DNA from 3 places in the Kitasatospora sp. NPDC032121 genome. Region 3 is predicted to be linked to each of the others. Evidence: predicted binding sites of a transcription regulator. Region 3 holds the regulator's gene; each other region holds the start of a gene.
The links. Region 3 encodes HspR, which represses chaperone genes until heat shock. Its sites were predicted from a motif close to TTGAGNNNNNNNNNCTCAA; they were not measured.

Region 1 (4,945 bases), on a different contig from region 3:
CGAGACGTTGGCGACCAGTTCGCGGCGGTGCCGGTCGGCGGCCTGGAGGTCGGCGGCCATGGCGTTGAAGGCGGCCGCCAGCTCGCCGATCTCGTCGCGTGAGCTCGCCTCGACCCGGCGGCTGTAGTCGCCGGAGGCCATCGCGCGGGCGGCGGCCGTCATCTCGCGCAGGGGGGCGGTCAGCCCGTGCGCGAGGAACTGCATGAAGAGCAGTGAGGCGATCATGGAGAAGACCACGATGATCCGGATCTGGGTCTCGGACCGGATCGCCACGACCACCATCCCGGTGGCCAGGAACACGGAGACGATCACGAGCAGGGCGAGTTTGCCCTTGATCGATCGGACCGGGTCGAGCGGCCGGATGTCGGCCCAGACCCGGCGGGCGGCGCGGGCGGCCAGGTTCTGCTGCCGCGTGCCGTCGGATTCCCCGTTGCGTTGCTGTGGAAAGGTCATTGTCCCCTGTGGTCCCGCGTTGTCCCCCGCGTGGTGGCACGGCGTCGTCCGGACACGGGCCCCCCGGTGGCCCGTCGCCCGTGAGGCGAACGCTAGGAGAGCGGGGCCTCCAGCGCGTAGCCGACGCCGTGGACGGTGCGGATCCAGCTGGCGCCGATCTTCCGGCGCAGCGCCTTGACGTGGCTGTCGACGGTGCGGGTGCCGGAGGCGTCGGTCCAGTCCCACACCTCGGCCAGCAGCTGCTCGCGGGTGAGCACGGCGCGCGGCTGGGCGGCCAGGCAGGCGAGCAGGTCGAACTCGGTCGGCGTCAGGTGGACGTCGCCCGAGGCCAGCCGGACCCGGCGCTGCACGTGGTCGATCTCCAGCTCGCCGAACCGCAGGCTGCCCAGGGCGGGCGTGCGGGCGGCCTGCTGGGCGCGCTCCACGCGGCGCAGCAGGACGTTGACGCGGGCGGCCAGTTCGCGCATCGAGAACGGCTTGGTCATGTAGTCGTCCGCGCCCACGCCGAGGCCGACCAGCAGGTCCGTCTCGTCGTCGCGGGCGGTCAGCATCAGTACCGGCACCGGGCGCTGGGCCTGGATCCGGCGGCACACCTCCAGCCCGTCGAAGCCGGGCAGCATGATGTCGAGGACGACCAGGTCCGGCTGCCAGGTGTGGAAGCCGTCGACCGCGCCGGGGCCGTCGTGGGCCACGGCGACCTTGAAGCCCTCGGCGCCCAGCCGGGCGGCGATCGACTCGGCGATCGTGGGCTCGTCCTCCACCACCAGTACTCTGCGCTGGCTGCTCACAGTGCCACCGGTGTGCTGGTTGTCCTGCTGGATTTCTGTCACGGTCACGCCACCGCCCCCAGGGCTGCGGGCCGGCCACCTGTGGGGATGGCGGGGCTCCGCTCGTAGTCTTGTTCCGTCGTGGACTGTGCCGGGTCCGCCGTCCCGCCGCGCGATCGGGAGACGGGGACGGATGGTCGGCCGCCCACTTCTCCCGCGCACTTCGCAGCGTACGGACAGCGGATGCTTCCCGGCAGGTGGACCGGACGTTTCCGGCCCGTGGGCCGGCTCTCGGGCCGCCCTCGGACCCACTGCACGAGTGGGCACGGGCCGATACCTTACCCGGCGAATTTTCTCTGCGTAACGGTACGTATGCAGTCCAGTTGACGTCGAGGCGCCGGTCAGAGGCCTTGTTGCCGCATTGAGGGGGAGAAGGTCTGGACCAATATCGGGAATCCGGCGGTCCGCCGCGGCGACGGTCTTCACGGGCTTTTCCCAGGTGTCTCCCAGAACCTCGACGTACCGTGGCCACGACAAGACCCGACCGGGCGGAATCCGCGGCGCGCGCCGGTACGTTGGGCACCTGACGAGGAGTCGGTGGCTGCGGCGTGGAGCGGAGGCGGCATGGCGGGACTCGGGCGGGGCGCCGAGGGGTTCGGGGCCGCGGGGGCGCCGTACGCAATGCTCCGCCTGGGGCTGCGCGCCGGCGTCGTGGAATGGCTGATGGAACGGGTGCCGACACCCCGGAGAACGCCCTTCACCATCGGATACCTCGCCGTCGTGGGAGCCACCACGACCTTCGCCGGGCTCGCCGATCCTGAACTCGTCCAGCGTCTGCAGGAAGCCTCCAGTTCGGACGGGCACAACCTGCTCCAGCACCCTTTGCGCGCTCTTGTGCTGAGCGGGTTCTGGGTGGCCGGCGGGGTGTGGATGCCGTATCTATGGGGATTCGCCCTCACCCTCGCGCCGCTGGAGCGCAGGGTCGGTCCGGCACGGGCGGCGGCGGTGTTCGCGGCCGGGCATGTCGCCGCGACGCTGCTCTCCCAGGGCGTGGTGATCGCCGCGGTGGAGACCGGGCGGATGGCGCCCGAGGCGATGGACCACCTGGACATCGGGGTCAGCTACGGTGTGCTCGCCTGCCTGGGTGCGGTGGCAGGGCTGCTCTCCTGGCGCGGGCGGCTGCTGGCGCTGGGCGGTGCCGGGCTGATGATCGCCGAGCAGATCGCCTCCGACCGGGACGTGGTCACCGGGGTGGGGCACCCGGCCGCGGTGCTGACCGGGGTCGCGCTGTGGCGCTGGCTGCGCCGGGTCGAGCGGCGCCCGTCCAGGTCGCGTCCGGTCGCCGCGACGGCCTCCGGCGGTGCGCCGGCGCGGGTGCGGGCGGTGCGTTGACGCCGTCGCCCGGTCGGGGTTCACCGGGCTCGGGCGCTCGGCTGTCAGGACTTCCCCAGGAGTCCTCGGCCTCCTTTTGACACGGTCGCGGGAAGGGCCTTCCGCACCGAATCCCGTTCGCTCACGGCGAACAGGGCGTCGGGAACATCCGGCGACCGCCAGGCCTTAGTCAGGTCGACTCAAGTTCGCTGACTGGGGAGAGATCATGGCATCGACGTCCACACCGCTCACCCTGCCCGTGCTGCCGCTCGACGACGAGGTCGTCCTGCCGGGCATGGTGGTCCCGCTGGACCTGAAGGACACCGAGGTGCGCGCCGCGGTCGAGGCCGCCCGGGCCGCCGCCACCGGCAAGCCGCAGGTCCTGCTGGTCCCGCGGGTGGACGGCTCGTACGCGGCGGTCGGCACGCTGGCCACCGTGGAGCAGGTCGGCCGGCTGGCCGACGGCCCCAACACGTTGTTGCAGTCGGCCGCGCTGGTGCGTGCCGTGCGCCGGCTCCGGATCGGGGTCGGCACTACCGGCCCCGGCGCCGCCCTCTGGGTGGAGACCACGCCGTTCCGGGAGTCCTCGGTGGGCACCCCGGTGGCCGGCCGGACCGCCGAGCTGGTCAGGGAGTACAAGGCGCTGTCCACCCAGTGGCTGCGCAAGCGCGGCGCCTGGCAGATCGTCGACCGGGTCGACCGGATCGAGGGCGTCGGCGAGCTCGCCGACAACATCGGCTACGCGCCCTTCGCCACCGCCGAGCAGAAGCTCAAGGTGCTGCTGGAGGCCGACCAGGTCGCCCGTCTGGAGTACGCGCTCACCCTGCTGCGCGACCACCTCGCCGAGGAGGAGGTCAACGACACCATCCGCAAGGACGTCGAGGAGGGCGTGGCCAAGCAGCAGAAGGAGTTCCTGCTCCGCCGCCAGCTGGAGGCCGTCCGCAAGGAACTGGCCGAGCTGAACGGCGAGGCCGCCGACGAGGAGGGCGACTACCGCGCCCGGGTCGAGGCCGCCGACCTCCCCGAGAAGGTCCGCGAGGCCGCGCTCAAGGAGGTCGACAAACTGGAGCGCGCCTCCGACCAGTCACCCGAGGGCTCCTGGATCCGCACCTGGCTGGACACCGTCCTGGAGCTGCCCTGGAACGAGCGCACCGAGGACGCGTACGACATCGCCGGCGCCCGCGCGGTGCTGGACGCCGACCACGCCGGCCTGGCCGACGTGAAGGACCGGATCGTCGAGTACCTGGCCGTCCGCAAGCGCCGGGCCGACCAGGGGCTCGGGCCGGTCGGCGGCATCAAGGACGTGCAGGGCGAAGCCCTTCCCAAGAAGGTCGGCGGTGGGCGGCGGGCGGGAGGAGGCGCGGTGCTGGCCCTGGTCGGCCCGCCCGGCGTCGGCAAGACCTCGCTCGGCGAGTCGGTGGCCCGTGCCATGGGCCGCTCCTTCGTCCGGGTCGCGCTCGGCGGCGTCCGGGACGAGGCGGAGATCCGCGGCCACCGGCGCACCTACGTCGGCGCGCAGGCCGGCCGGCTGGTGCGGGCGATCAAGGAGGCCGGCTCGATGAACCCGGTCGTCCTGCTGGACGAGATCGACAAGGTCGGCTCCGACCACCGGGGAGACCCGGCGGCCGCCCTGCTGGAGGTGCTGGACCCGGCACAGAACCACACCTTCAGGGACCACTACCTGGAGGTCGAGCTCGACCTCTCCGACGTCGTCTTCCTCGCCACCGCCAACGTGCTGGAGGCCATCCCCGAGCCGCTGCTCGACCGGATGGAGCTGGTCCGGCTGGACGGCTACACCGAGGACGAGAAGATCGTCATCGCCCGGGACCACCTGCTCCCGCGCCAGCTGGAGCGGGCCGGTCTGAACGGCGAGCAGGTCACCGTCGACGAGTCGGCGCTGCGCGGGCTCGCCGGGGAGTACACCAGGGAGGCGGGCGTCCGGAACCTGGAGCGCTCGATCGCCCGGGTGCTGCGCAAGATCGCCGCGCAGGCCGAACTGGGCGAGCGCGAGCTGCCCGCCTCCGTCGGCGCGCAGGACCTGCGCGCACTGATCGGCCGTCCGCACCACGTGCCGGAGTCCGCCCAGGAGCCGGCCGAGCGCCGCACCGCCGTCCCCGGCGTGGCCACCGGCCTCGCGGTGACGGGCGCCGGCGGCGACGTCCTCTACATCGAGGCCTCGCTGGCCGACGCCGAGACCGGCGGCACCGGGCTGACCCTCACCGGGCAGCTGGGCGACGTGATGAAGGAGTCCGCGCACATCGCGCTCTCCTACCTGCGCTCGCGCGGCGCCGAGCTGGAGCTGCCGGTCACCTCGCTGCGCGACCGCGGCGTGCACCTGCACATCCCGGCCGGGG
Region 2 (4,945 bases), on a different contig from region 3:
AGAGCCGGGGAACAAAAAATGCGCCTGCAATACATCAGCAGGCGCACACAAAGTTCATGGGAACCACTACTGCAACTCCCACGACTGTAGCAGGCCAGGGCCCTGCGCGGCGGGATGGCCGGAGCCCTGCCGATGGCCGGCGCCCCCGCCGTGCTCACCTCTCGTCGGGGGCGAGCAGGCCGCGCCGGTAGGCGCGGACCAAGTGCTTGGGGACGAGGTGGCGACGGCCGTCGATCTCGATCGGGACGAGGTCCGGGGCTGCCGCCTTCCACTGGGCCCGGCGGTGCCGGGTGTTGCTGCGGGACGTCTTGCGCTTGGGTACGGCCATGGGTGATTCCCCTTTCTCCGGAGGCGGGTTCCTCATCGGTGAGCAGGACTGATCGCGGCCTCGGCCCGGGAATGCCGTGGCCGCAGGTGACGTTGCCACCCTACACGCCTAATGGAAACGAAAACCATTTCGCTATGATGTCAGCTCAACCGTCACCGATCCGCCCGAGGAGGACGCCGTGGCCCGCAACGACCTGCGCCCGATCATCAAACTCCGGTCCACCGCCGGTACCGGCTACACGTACGTGACCCGCAAGAACCGGCGCAACGACCCGGACCGGCTCGTCCTGCGCAAGTACGACCCCGTGCTCGGTCGCCCCACCGAGTTCCGCGAGGAACGCTGACCCCGACCCCGCCCAGCCAAGGAGAACCCGATGAAGCCCGGCATCCACCCCGCCTACCGCCCCGTCGTCTTCCGTGACCGCGTCGGCGGACTGACCTTCCTCACACGGTCCACCGTCACCAGTGACCGCACCATCGAGTGGGAGGACGGCAACACCTACCCCGTGATCGACGTGGAGATCTCCTCCGCCAGCCACCCCTTCTACACCGGCCAGTCCCGCGTGCTCGACACCGCGGGCCGCGTCGAGCGCTTCGAGCGCCGCTACGGCGCCGCGGCCGCCCGCCGCAAGGGCTGAGACCGGGACCGCGTACGAATGCCGGTGTGTCCTCTCGGATCCGAGGGGGCACACCGGCGTTCGCGCGTACCGGGGCGGGTCATCGCGGCCGCAGGTGCTCGATGCGGGCGAAGGCCTGGTCGAGCAGTTCCGCCACGCGGTGGTCGTGAAGGGCGTGGACGACCCGCCGCCACCGCTTTGGCGGGCAGCCCGCCGTCAGGGTGCGGTGGCGCCTCCCTTGTGCTCGTCCTCCTCCACGATCTCGGCGTCCACGACCTCCTCTTCCGAGCCTTGCGGGCCGGTCGCACCGCCTGGTGCACCAGGGGCGGTCTGGGCGTACATGGCCTGGCCGAGCTTCTGGCTGACCTGGGCGACCTTCTCGCTCGCCGCGCGGATCGCGGCGGTGTCCTCGCCCTTGAGCTTCTCTCTCAGCTCCGTCAGGGCGGTTTCCACCTCGCTCTGCACGTCGGCCGGGACCTTGCCCTGGTTGTCCGTGAGGAACTTCTCGGTGGTGTAGGCGAGTTGCTCGCCCTGGTTGCGGGTCTCGGCGGCCTCCTTGCGGCGGCGGTCCTCCTCGGCATGCTGCTCGGCCTCGCGGATCATGCGGTCGATGTCGTCCTTGGGCAGGGCGGAGCCGCCGGTGACGGTCATCTTCTGCTCCCTGCCGGTGCCGAGGTCCTTCGCGCCGACGTGCATGATGCCGTTGGCGTCGATGTCGAAGGTGACCTCGATCTGCGGCAGGCCGCGCGGGGCCGGGGCGATGCCGGTCAGCTCGAACATGCCGAGCTTCTTGTTGTACGCGGCGATCTCCCGCTCGCCCTGGTACACCTGCACGGTGACCGAGGGCTGGTTGTCCTCGGCGGTGGTGAAGACCTCCGAGCGCCGGGTCGGGATCGTGGTGTTGCGCTCGATCAGCTTGGTCATGATGCCGCCCTTGGTCTCGATGCCCAGCGACAGCGGGGTGACGTCCAGCAGCAGGACGTCCTTGACCTCGCCCTTGAGCACACCGGCCTGGAGCGAGGCGCCGATGGCGACGACCTCGTCCGGGTTGACGCCCTTGTGCGGGTCCTTGCCGGTGAGCTTCTTCACCAGGTCCGTGACGGCCGGCATCCGGGTCGAGCCGCCGACCAGGATCACGTGGTCGATGTCGGAGACCTCGATCCTGGCGTCCTTGACGGCCTGATGGAACGGGCCCTCGCAGCGGTCCAGCAGGTCGGCGGTGAGCTGCTGGAACTGGGCGCGGGTGAGCTTCTCGTCCAGGTGCAGCGCGCCCTCGGCGGAGGCCGTGACGTAGGGCAGGTTGATCGTCGTCTCGGTGGCGGCGGACAGCTCGATCTTGGCCTTCTCGGCGGCCTCGCGGAGCCGCTGCACGGCCATCTTGTCCTTGGACAGGTCGATCCCGTAGCCGTTCTTGAACTGCTTGACCAGGTGGTCGACGATCCGCTGGTCCCAGTCGTCACCGCCGAGGTGGGTGTCGCCGGAGGTGGCCTTCACCTCCACCACGCCCTCGCCGATCTCCAGCAGCGAGACGTCGAACGTGCCGCCGCCGAGGTCGAAGACCAGCACCGTCTGGTCGTTCTCCTTGTCCAGGCCGTACGCCAGGGCGGCGGAGGTCGGCTCGTTGATGATCCGCGCCACCTTCAGGCCCGCGATCTCGCCGGCCTCCTTGGTCGCGGTGCGCTGGGAGTCGTTGAAGTACGCGGGCACGGTGATCACCGCGTCCGTCACGTCCTCGCCCAGATAGGACTCGGCGTCGCGCTTCAGCTTCTGCAGCACCCGCGCGGAGATCTCCTGCGCGGTGTAGCTCTTGCCGTCCACGCCCCCTTTCTCCGGGAAGTGCCAGCCGCTCTCGCCCATGTGCCGCTTCACCGAGCGGGCGGTGCGGTCCACGTTGGTGACGGCCTGCCGCTTGGCGACCTCGCCAACCAGCACCTCGCCGCCCTTGCCGAAGGCCACCACCGACGGGGTGGTGCGCGCGCCTTCGGCGTTCGTGACGACGGTCGGCTCGCCGCCCTCCAGCACGCAGACCACTGAGTTCGTCGTTCCCAGGTCGATACCGACTGCGCGTGCCATCGCGGGCCTCCTCTCTTGCCATCCCTCCCGTCTTGCCTCAAAGGGAGGAAGGAAACTTGAGCCTCATGGCATCAAGAGTAAGTCGAGGTCGTGGCTGGAGGAAATCTGTAACGTGGAAGTGAGGTTTCATTTCAGCGAGCGGCGAGGTGAGATCGCGGTGGTGGAGCTGCCCATTGATGACGCGGATGCCGCGCTGTACACGGTGGGGCAGGTCGCCGCGATGCTGCACGTCCGGGTGGCGTTCCTGAGGCGACTGGACGAGCTGGGCGCGGTGGTGCCCGTGCGCTCGCCGGGCGGCCAGCGGCGCTACTCGCGCCGGGAGATCAACCGCATTGCCGCACTGGTCGAGCTGATCGGCGAGGGACTGACCCTGGAAGGGGCGCGCCGGGTGCTCGATCTCCAGGCCCGAGTGGAGGAGCTGGAGGCCGACCTGGGGCGGACCCGCGGCCGGTGACGTCTGGCACCCGCCGCCTGGCCCCACCCCGGCTGGGCGGGGTTCAAGCGGCGGCGGCGAGGTCGGCGCGGCCGAACAGGAGCGCGTAGCCGCTGGGCAGGCGAGCGAGAAGGCGGTCGGTGAGCCCATCGCCGGCGAGATCGGCGAGGGCGGCCAGGACGGAGGAGGCATCCCAGCGGGCGCTGGTGAGGCTGATGTTCAGGGCTCGGGCGACGGCTTCGACGAAGGCGGGGGCGGCGACGGGTTCGGGCAGGGGGATCTGCGAGGCGAAGACGGCGCGGGCCCGCTCGGGCAGCGCGGCGGCCAGCTCGCAGCGTTCGTCGCCGGTGAGCTGGGAGCCGAGGACGGCCAGGACGGTGTCGAGGACTCGTTCCGCTTCCTCGTCGCTGGGGTGGCGGCCAAGGGTGCGGACCTGCTGGATCAGGCGGCGGTGCCGGGTCATGGCGGTGGCCTTCCGATACGGGCCGCCGCGGTGCACGCGGCGGCACGAAAGCGCTCAGGATCGGTGGTCGGGGGCGGGGCGGCCGAACAAGACGTCGTAGCCGGGCGGCAGCTGGAACAGCACGCGCTCCAACAATTCGTCGCCGGCGGCGTCGGCCACCGTGGACAGGACGGCTCCGATGTCCCACACGGCGGTCTTCTCGGTGGCGCCCTCGATCCAGGCGGCGGTGGCGCGTACGAACCGTTCGGGACTGAGCGGCTCGGCGGCCTGCAAGGGGTTCAGCAGGATCAGGGCGAAGGTCTCGGGCAGACGGGCCGCGAGCTTCGCGCGCACGTCGCCGACCAGGTGGGCGCCGAGCAGGGCCAGCACGACGCGGGCCGCGCGGTCGGCGTCCTGGGGTGTGTCGTACTCTCCGCGTTCCTGGACCTGGTCCAAGAAAGCTTCCCATCGAAGAGTCACCGCGATTCCTCCCTGTCGATTTCACCGAAGGCCCTCACCACGAACGGTGCCGGTCCGGGCGGCAAGGGGCCGACTGCGGGAGTGTTCCGCGCCGTCCGCTCGGGGGGTGCGGGCGGCGCGGAACGGCAGAGGGACGCCGTCAGGCCTTGATCTCCTTGCGGCTTCCGCTGTGGCCGATGGCGATCTTGCGGGGCTTGGCCTTCTCGGCGACCGGGATCTTCAGGGTCAGCACGCCGGAGTCGTAGTCGGCGGTGATCCCCTCGGGGTCGAGCGTGTCGGAGAGCATGACCTGCCGGGAGAAGACGCCGAGCGGACGCTCGGACAGCTCCCACTTCACGTCCTCGCCCTGGTGGCGGGGACGGCGTTCGGCCTTGACGGTCAGCATGTTCCGCTCGACATCGATGTCGATCGCATCGGGGTCCACCCCCGGCAGGTCGAAGCAGATCACGTACTCGTCGCCGGCGCGGTAGGCGTCCAGCGGCATCGGGGTCGGCCGCGACCAGGTCCCGGTCGTGCCGAAGAACTGCTGGGTCAGCCGGTCCAGCTCGCGGAACGGATCGGTGCGCATCAGCA
Region 3 (4,945 bases):
GGCGACCTGCTCGATGGTGGCGATCAGCGGGTTGTGGGTGATGGCCTCGTCGACCAGGAGGACGATGGGCTTGCGCAGCGCCGACGCCCAGCCGAGCTCCAGGCTCACGCCGGCCGAGAGGGGGGCCCCGACGTAGGCGAACACGAGGTCGGCGGACTGGAGGGCGCGGAAGTCGGAGGGGACGCGGGGCTCCGGCGCGCGGCCGGAGATGGTCCAGGCGTCACTGTGGTGCGCGCTGTACACGGCGGCACCGCTGCGCAGCAGGGTGGTGCGGAGCGTCGTCAGCCGCGTCCGGCTGGCGAGCGTCACCACACTGTCGGCCGGCCCGGTCAGTCGCATCAGGGGGGCGGCCAGGAACACACGTGCACGCCGACCCTCAGGGGCCTGGCTGTCGTGGTGACGCAGGTAGGGCTCGGTCATGTCGACTCCGGGGAAAGGCCGACCGGGTGGTGATGTGGTGCCGGCGGGCGCTGAGGACAGTGGTTTTTGAGTCTGCGAGCGGAAGAGATCCGGCAGATATTTGACGGTACAGCGGCAAGTTCGCTATCTGTGCTGGACCATTGGGAGCGAACTGATCGTCTATCAGCGCGCGCGGCCGCGTCCAGCGTCCCGCCCTGTCATCTGGATGCCTGGCAGAGAGATGACGCTCCGGCCGGGGGGAGTGGGGATGGCACTCTCGCGGAAGGTGCGGCATCATGTGGACGCCAGTGCTATTGATTTGGTCCTAGGTGTTCGAGAGTTTGGAGGGTGGGTCCGTGTCTCTGCGTCGACTCGTCTGCAAGGCTGCGCTTCCGATCCTCATCGGCATGGCGGTTCTGACCGGAGTCTCCTTCCCGTCCGACGGCGGGCACGCGGCTGTGAGCACCAGTGCGCTGGCGGCTGTCGCCGACGACCTGCACTGGGGCTGAAATCCGGTTCCACGGCTCGATCGGGACGGGGCGGGCGTGAAGGCTGAGCCTTTCGCGCCGGGTGGGGCGGGATTCGGCGGCCGCCCTCAGCCCAGTTCCGGTCTCGTCGACCGGCCGAGCGCATAGCCCAGCTGGAAGAGGGAGTCGACGTGGTACTCCTCCCTCAGTTCCGCGATGTGGCGCGCCAGGGTGCGCTCACTGATGCCCAGCCGTCGTGCGATGACCCGGTGGTTCGTCCCGGCGAGCATCAGGTCGATGATCGTCTGGCGCAGTCTGGAGACCACTTGTTGGGGGACGGAACGGTCCCCGTCGAATTCCAGGGCCCGGTTCCAACTCCGCTCGAAGACCTCCTCGATGAGGAAGCTGACGATGGCCGGATCGTGGATGAACGCCGCCAGGTCGTCGTCCACCACCGGGATCACGGCCAGCTTGCGGTCCACGATGATCAGCCGGGCGTACGGCTCGTCCAGGGTGCGGAACTGCCACCCTTCCTCGGTCAGCTTCGCGACGTAGTCCCGGGTCGCCTGGTGGTAGCGGGTGCTCGCGTTGTAAATGGTGCGCATCGACGCGCCGTGGCGGAGAATCTCCAGGTCGCGCGCCAGGAAAGACGTCAGCATTTCCGCCGGGCGGGGTCCGCCGGGCTGCATCGACAGGCCTTCCGTGACTCCCGCGGCGGCCGACTGCTGAAGTCTCTGATTTATCCGCGCTTTCCCGTGGATGTATTCGATGGCCCCACCCGTCGTGTCGGGGGCGTGAAATGCCTCGGCGAGTTCGCTGAGGTCGCCGGGCAGCGATACCGCTCTGGAGAGCAGATCGAGGGCCTGACGCTGCCAGGTGGAACTCAGACTGTCGGCGAGTTGGGCCGGATCGACCGCGAGCAAAGCGCCCGGATCGTCGCTGTCGGGTATGAGCAGTCCGAGTTTCAACAATTCATCGAGGGCCGGGACACTGGTGGCCGGACACGCGCTCCGGGAGAGACGACCGTTCTCGTTGACGGCCTGCAGGTAGAGCTTTCGGGCGTCCTCGGACAGGACGCGCGATCCGCCGAATGCAGCCCCCGCGTGCTCTCGCCCACTCATCTCGGCTCCTAGTGTTGACCGGGAAGTAGTCAACGCGACTGTCGTCTTCTGTGGCAAGAATCCTAGGTGGCGCTGACCGGGTGCCTTGCCGCCCGCAGATCGACCGTGCCGGCCCGATAGAGCACTCTCTCACCAACACCGAGCCGCCGGCACCCCCCGAGAGGAGGGGCCGGCGGCCGGTGGATCCGTCAGGTCAGCGCTTGGGACGCCAGACGACGAGCGCGCTGGACTGCGGGGTGGGGGGCTGGTACGGGACGAGGTCGCGGCGGTAGGACGCGTGGACGGCGGCCTCGCGCTGCTGGAGGGCGGCGGCGGCGCCCTCCAGGGAGTCGACCAGCTCCGCGACGCGGGACCGGAGGGCGGTGACCTGGTTCTCCAGCTCGATGATCCGCTTGATCCCCGCCAGGTTGATGCCCTCGTCCTGGGAGAGCCGCTGGACCTCGCGCAGCTGCTGGATGTCGCGCGCGGAGTAGCGGCGGCCCCGGCCGGCGGTGCGGTCGGGGCAGACCAGGCCGAGGCGGTCGTACTGGCGCAGGGTCTGCGGGTGCAGACCGGACAGTTCGGCGGCCACGGAGATGACGTACACCGGGGTGTCCTCGGTGAGCACGTACGTCGGCGGGGCCGCGGCGGCCCGGCGGGTGCGGCGGGCGCCGGCGCCGGGCAGGCCCTCGCCGAGGCCGGAGCCGATCGGGGTGTCGGGGTCGATCGGGTTCATCGGGGACATCTGGTCGTCACGCTCCCTTCGCCGCCCTGAACAGGTCGGCTCGCGGATCGTCGGAGGCGGTGGCCTCGCGGTACTGCTCCAGGGCGCTCAGCGCGTCGCCGGTGACGTGCTGCGGCACCACGACCTCGACGGTGACGAGGAGGTCGCCGCGGGTGCCGTCCTTGCGGGTGGCGCCCTTGCCGCGGGCGCGCATGGTGAGGCCGTTGGCACTGCCCGGGGGCAGCTTGAGCTTCACGGCCGGGCCGTTCAGCGTGGGCACCTCGATGGTCGCGCCGAGCGCCGCCTCGGGGAAGGCGACGGGGACGGTGACGGTGAGGTTGTCGCCCTTGCGGCCGAACACCGGGTGCGGGTCGACGTGCACGGTGACGTAGAGGTCGCCGGGCTGCCCGCCGCGCTCGCCCTGGGCGCCCTTGCCCTTGAGCCGGATGCGCTGGTCGGCCTGGACACCGGCCGGGATCCGGACCTGCATGGTGCGGGCCGAGCTGGCGCGGCCGCTGCCGTGGCAGTCGGGGCACGGGTCGTCGACGATCATGCCCCGGCCGCGGCAGTCCTTGCACGGCTCGGAGAGCGCGAAGGCGCCCTGGCCGCGGCTGACGGTGCCCGCGCCGACGCAGGTCGGACAGACCCGCGGGGTGGTGCCGGCCTTGGCCCCGGTGCCGTTGCAGCCGCGGCAGGGGGCCTGGCTGGTCATCCGCAGCGGGACGGTCGCGCCGTCCACCGCCTCCTCGAAGGAGAGCGTCACCTCGGTCTCGACGTCGGCGCCGCGCCGGGGCTGGGCCTGGCGGGTGCCGCCCCGGTTGAAGAGGCCGCCGAAGACGTCCCCGAGGCCGCCGCCGCCACCGCCGCCGCCCTGGCTGCCGCTGAAGAGGTCGCCGAAGTCGAAGCTGTAGCTGCCCGTGCCGCCGGGGCCGCCGGCCCGGAAGCCGCCGTTGGCGAAGAGGGTGCGGGCCTCGTCGTACTCCTTGCGGCGCTTCTCGTCGGAGAGGACGTCGTACGCCTCGGAGATGTCCTTGAACCGCTCCTCGGACTTGGCGTCACCCTTGTTGGCGTCGGGGTGGAACTCGCGCGCGAGCTTGCGGTAGGTCTTCTTGATCTCGGTAGCGGTGGCGTCCTTGGGCACGCCGAGGACCTTGTAGTAGTCCTTCTCGACAAAGTCCTTGCCACTCATGCGTCCACCTCGCTGCGCTCGGCAGCCGCTGAGCGGTTCACGCGCCTCTCGATTGTTCGCTCGCTGCGCTCGCTCACGGCTTCCGCCACCTCCCGAGTTCCATCGTCACAGAGCTGTCAACAGCCGCTGGGTTTACGACCGTTGACAGAGCGCTGCGGAGCCGGCCGCCGTACTGGCCGGCGTACGACTCCGCAGCGCACTGGTTGTCAGCTGTCACAGGTTGTCAGCTGTCCGAGCCACCGTCGGACTTGTCCTTGTCGGTGGACTTCGCCTCGGCGTCCGAGGACGCCTGGCTGCCGGGCTGGGGCTCGGCGACGGCCACCATCGCCGGGCGGATGATCCGCTCGCCGATGCGGTAGCCGGGCTGGAGGATCTGCACGCAGGTGTCCTCGGTGACGTCCGAGGAGTAGCTGTGCATCAGCGCCTCGTGCATGGTCGGGTCGAAGGGCTCGCCCTCCTTGCCGAACTGCTGCAGGCCCAGCTTGGCGACGACCGTCTCCAGCGACTCGGCGACGGACTTGAAGCCGCCCGTGACCTCGCCGTGCTCGCGGGCGCGGCCGATGTCGTCCAGGACCGGGATCAGCGACTCCAGGATGTTGGAGACGGCGATCTCGCGGACGGTCAGCCGGTCGCGCTCGACCCGCTTGCGGTAGTTCTGGTACTCGGCCTGGAGGCGCTGGAGGTCGCCGGTGCGCTCGGCGAGCTCCCGCTTGGCGGCGGCGAGTTCCTCCGAACCGGAGTCCCCGGAGCCGGCCGAGGCGGCCTCCTCGGCAGCCTTGATCACGGCCTCTTCGGCGGCGGAGTCGTCGCCGGGCTTGCCGCCCTGCGGCTTGTCCGTCATGCCGCACCGCCCTTGGGCTTCTCGTCGTCCACGATCTCGGCGTCGACCACGTCGTCGTCCTTGGCCTGGGCGGAGTCACCGGAGGCGGCGGCACCGGCGGTGGCGTCGGCGTTGGCGTACAGCGCCTGGCCGAGCTTCTGCGCGGTGGTGGAGACCTTCTCCGAGGCCTCGCGGATCTTCGCGATGTCCTCGCCCTTCAGGGCCTCCTTGAGCTCGCCGATGGCG

Region 1: a site for HspR is predicted at 2,777-2,795, ahead of lon (endopeptidase La). Genes of this name have one in related genera too.
Region 2: a site for HspR is predicted at 3,074-3,092, ahead of dnaK (molecular chaperone DnaK). Genes of this name have one in related genera too.

Annotation. Positions count from the first base shown of each region.
Region 1 is NZ_JBVILX010000004.1:188,576-193,520, reverse strand. Features, by position in the region: gene ACZ5OX_RS14845 (sensor histidine kinase) at 1-453, opposite strand, end outside; gene ACZ5OX_RS14840 (response regulator transcription factor) at 546-1,283, opposite strand; gene ACZ5OX_RS14835 (rhomboid-like protein) at 1,845-2,612, shown strand; gene lon (endopeptidase La) at 2,818-4,945, shown strand, end outside.
Region 2 is NZ_JBVILX010000013.1:133,842-138,786, forward strand. Features, by position in the region: gene rpmF (50S ribosomal protein L32) at 155-328, opposite strand; gene rpmG (50S ribosomal protein L33) at 507-671, shown strand; gene ACZ5OX_RS27385 (type B 50S ribosomal protein L31) at 702-965, shown strand; gene dnaK (molecular chaperone DnaK) at 1,161-3,017, opposite strand; gene ACZ5OX_RS27395 (helix-turn-helix domain-containing protein) at 3,130-3,471, shown strand; gene ACZ5OX_RS27400 (DUF2267 domain-containing protein) at 3,515-3,913, opposite strand; gene ACZ5OX_RS27405 (DUF2267 domain-containing protein) at 3,968-4,372, opposite strand; gene ACZ5OX_RS27410 (Hsp20/alpha crystallin family protein) at 4,512-4,945, opposite strand, start outside.
Region 3 is NZ_JBVILX010000002.1:368,051-372,995, forward strand. Features, by position in the region: gene ACZ5OX_RS07495 (TIR domain-containing protein) at 1-420, opposite strand, end outside; gene ACZ5OX_RS07500 (hypothetical protein) at 995-1,987, opposite strand; gene ACZ5OX_RS07505 (heat shock protein transcriptional repressor HspR) at 2,181-2,711, opposite strand; gene dnaJ (molecular chaperone DnaJ) at 2,719-3,879, opposite strand; gene grpE (nucleotide exchange factor GrpE) at 4,103-4,720, opposite strand; gene dnaK (molecular chaperone DnaK) at 4,717-4,945, opposite strand, start outside.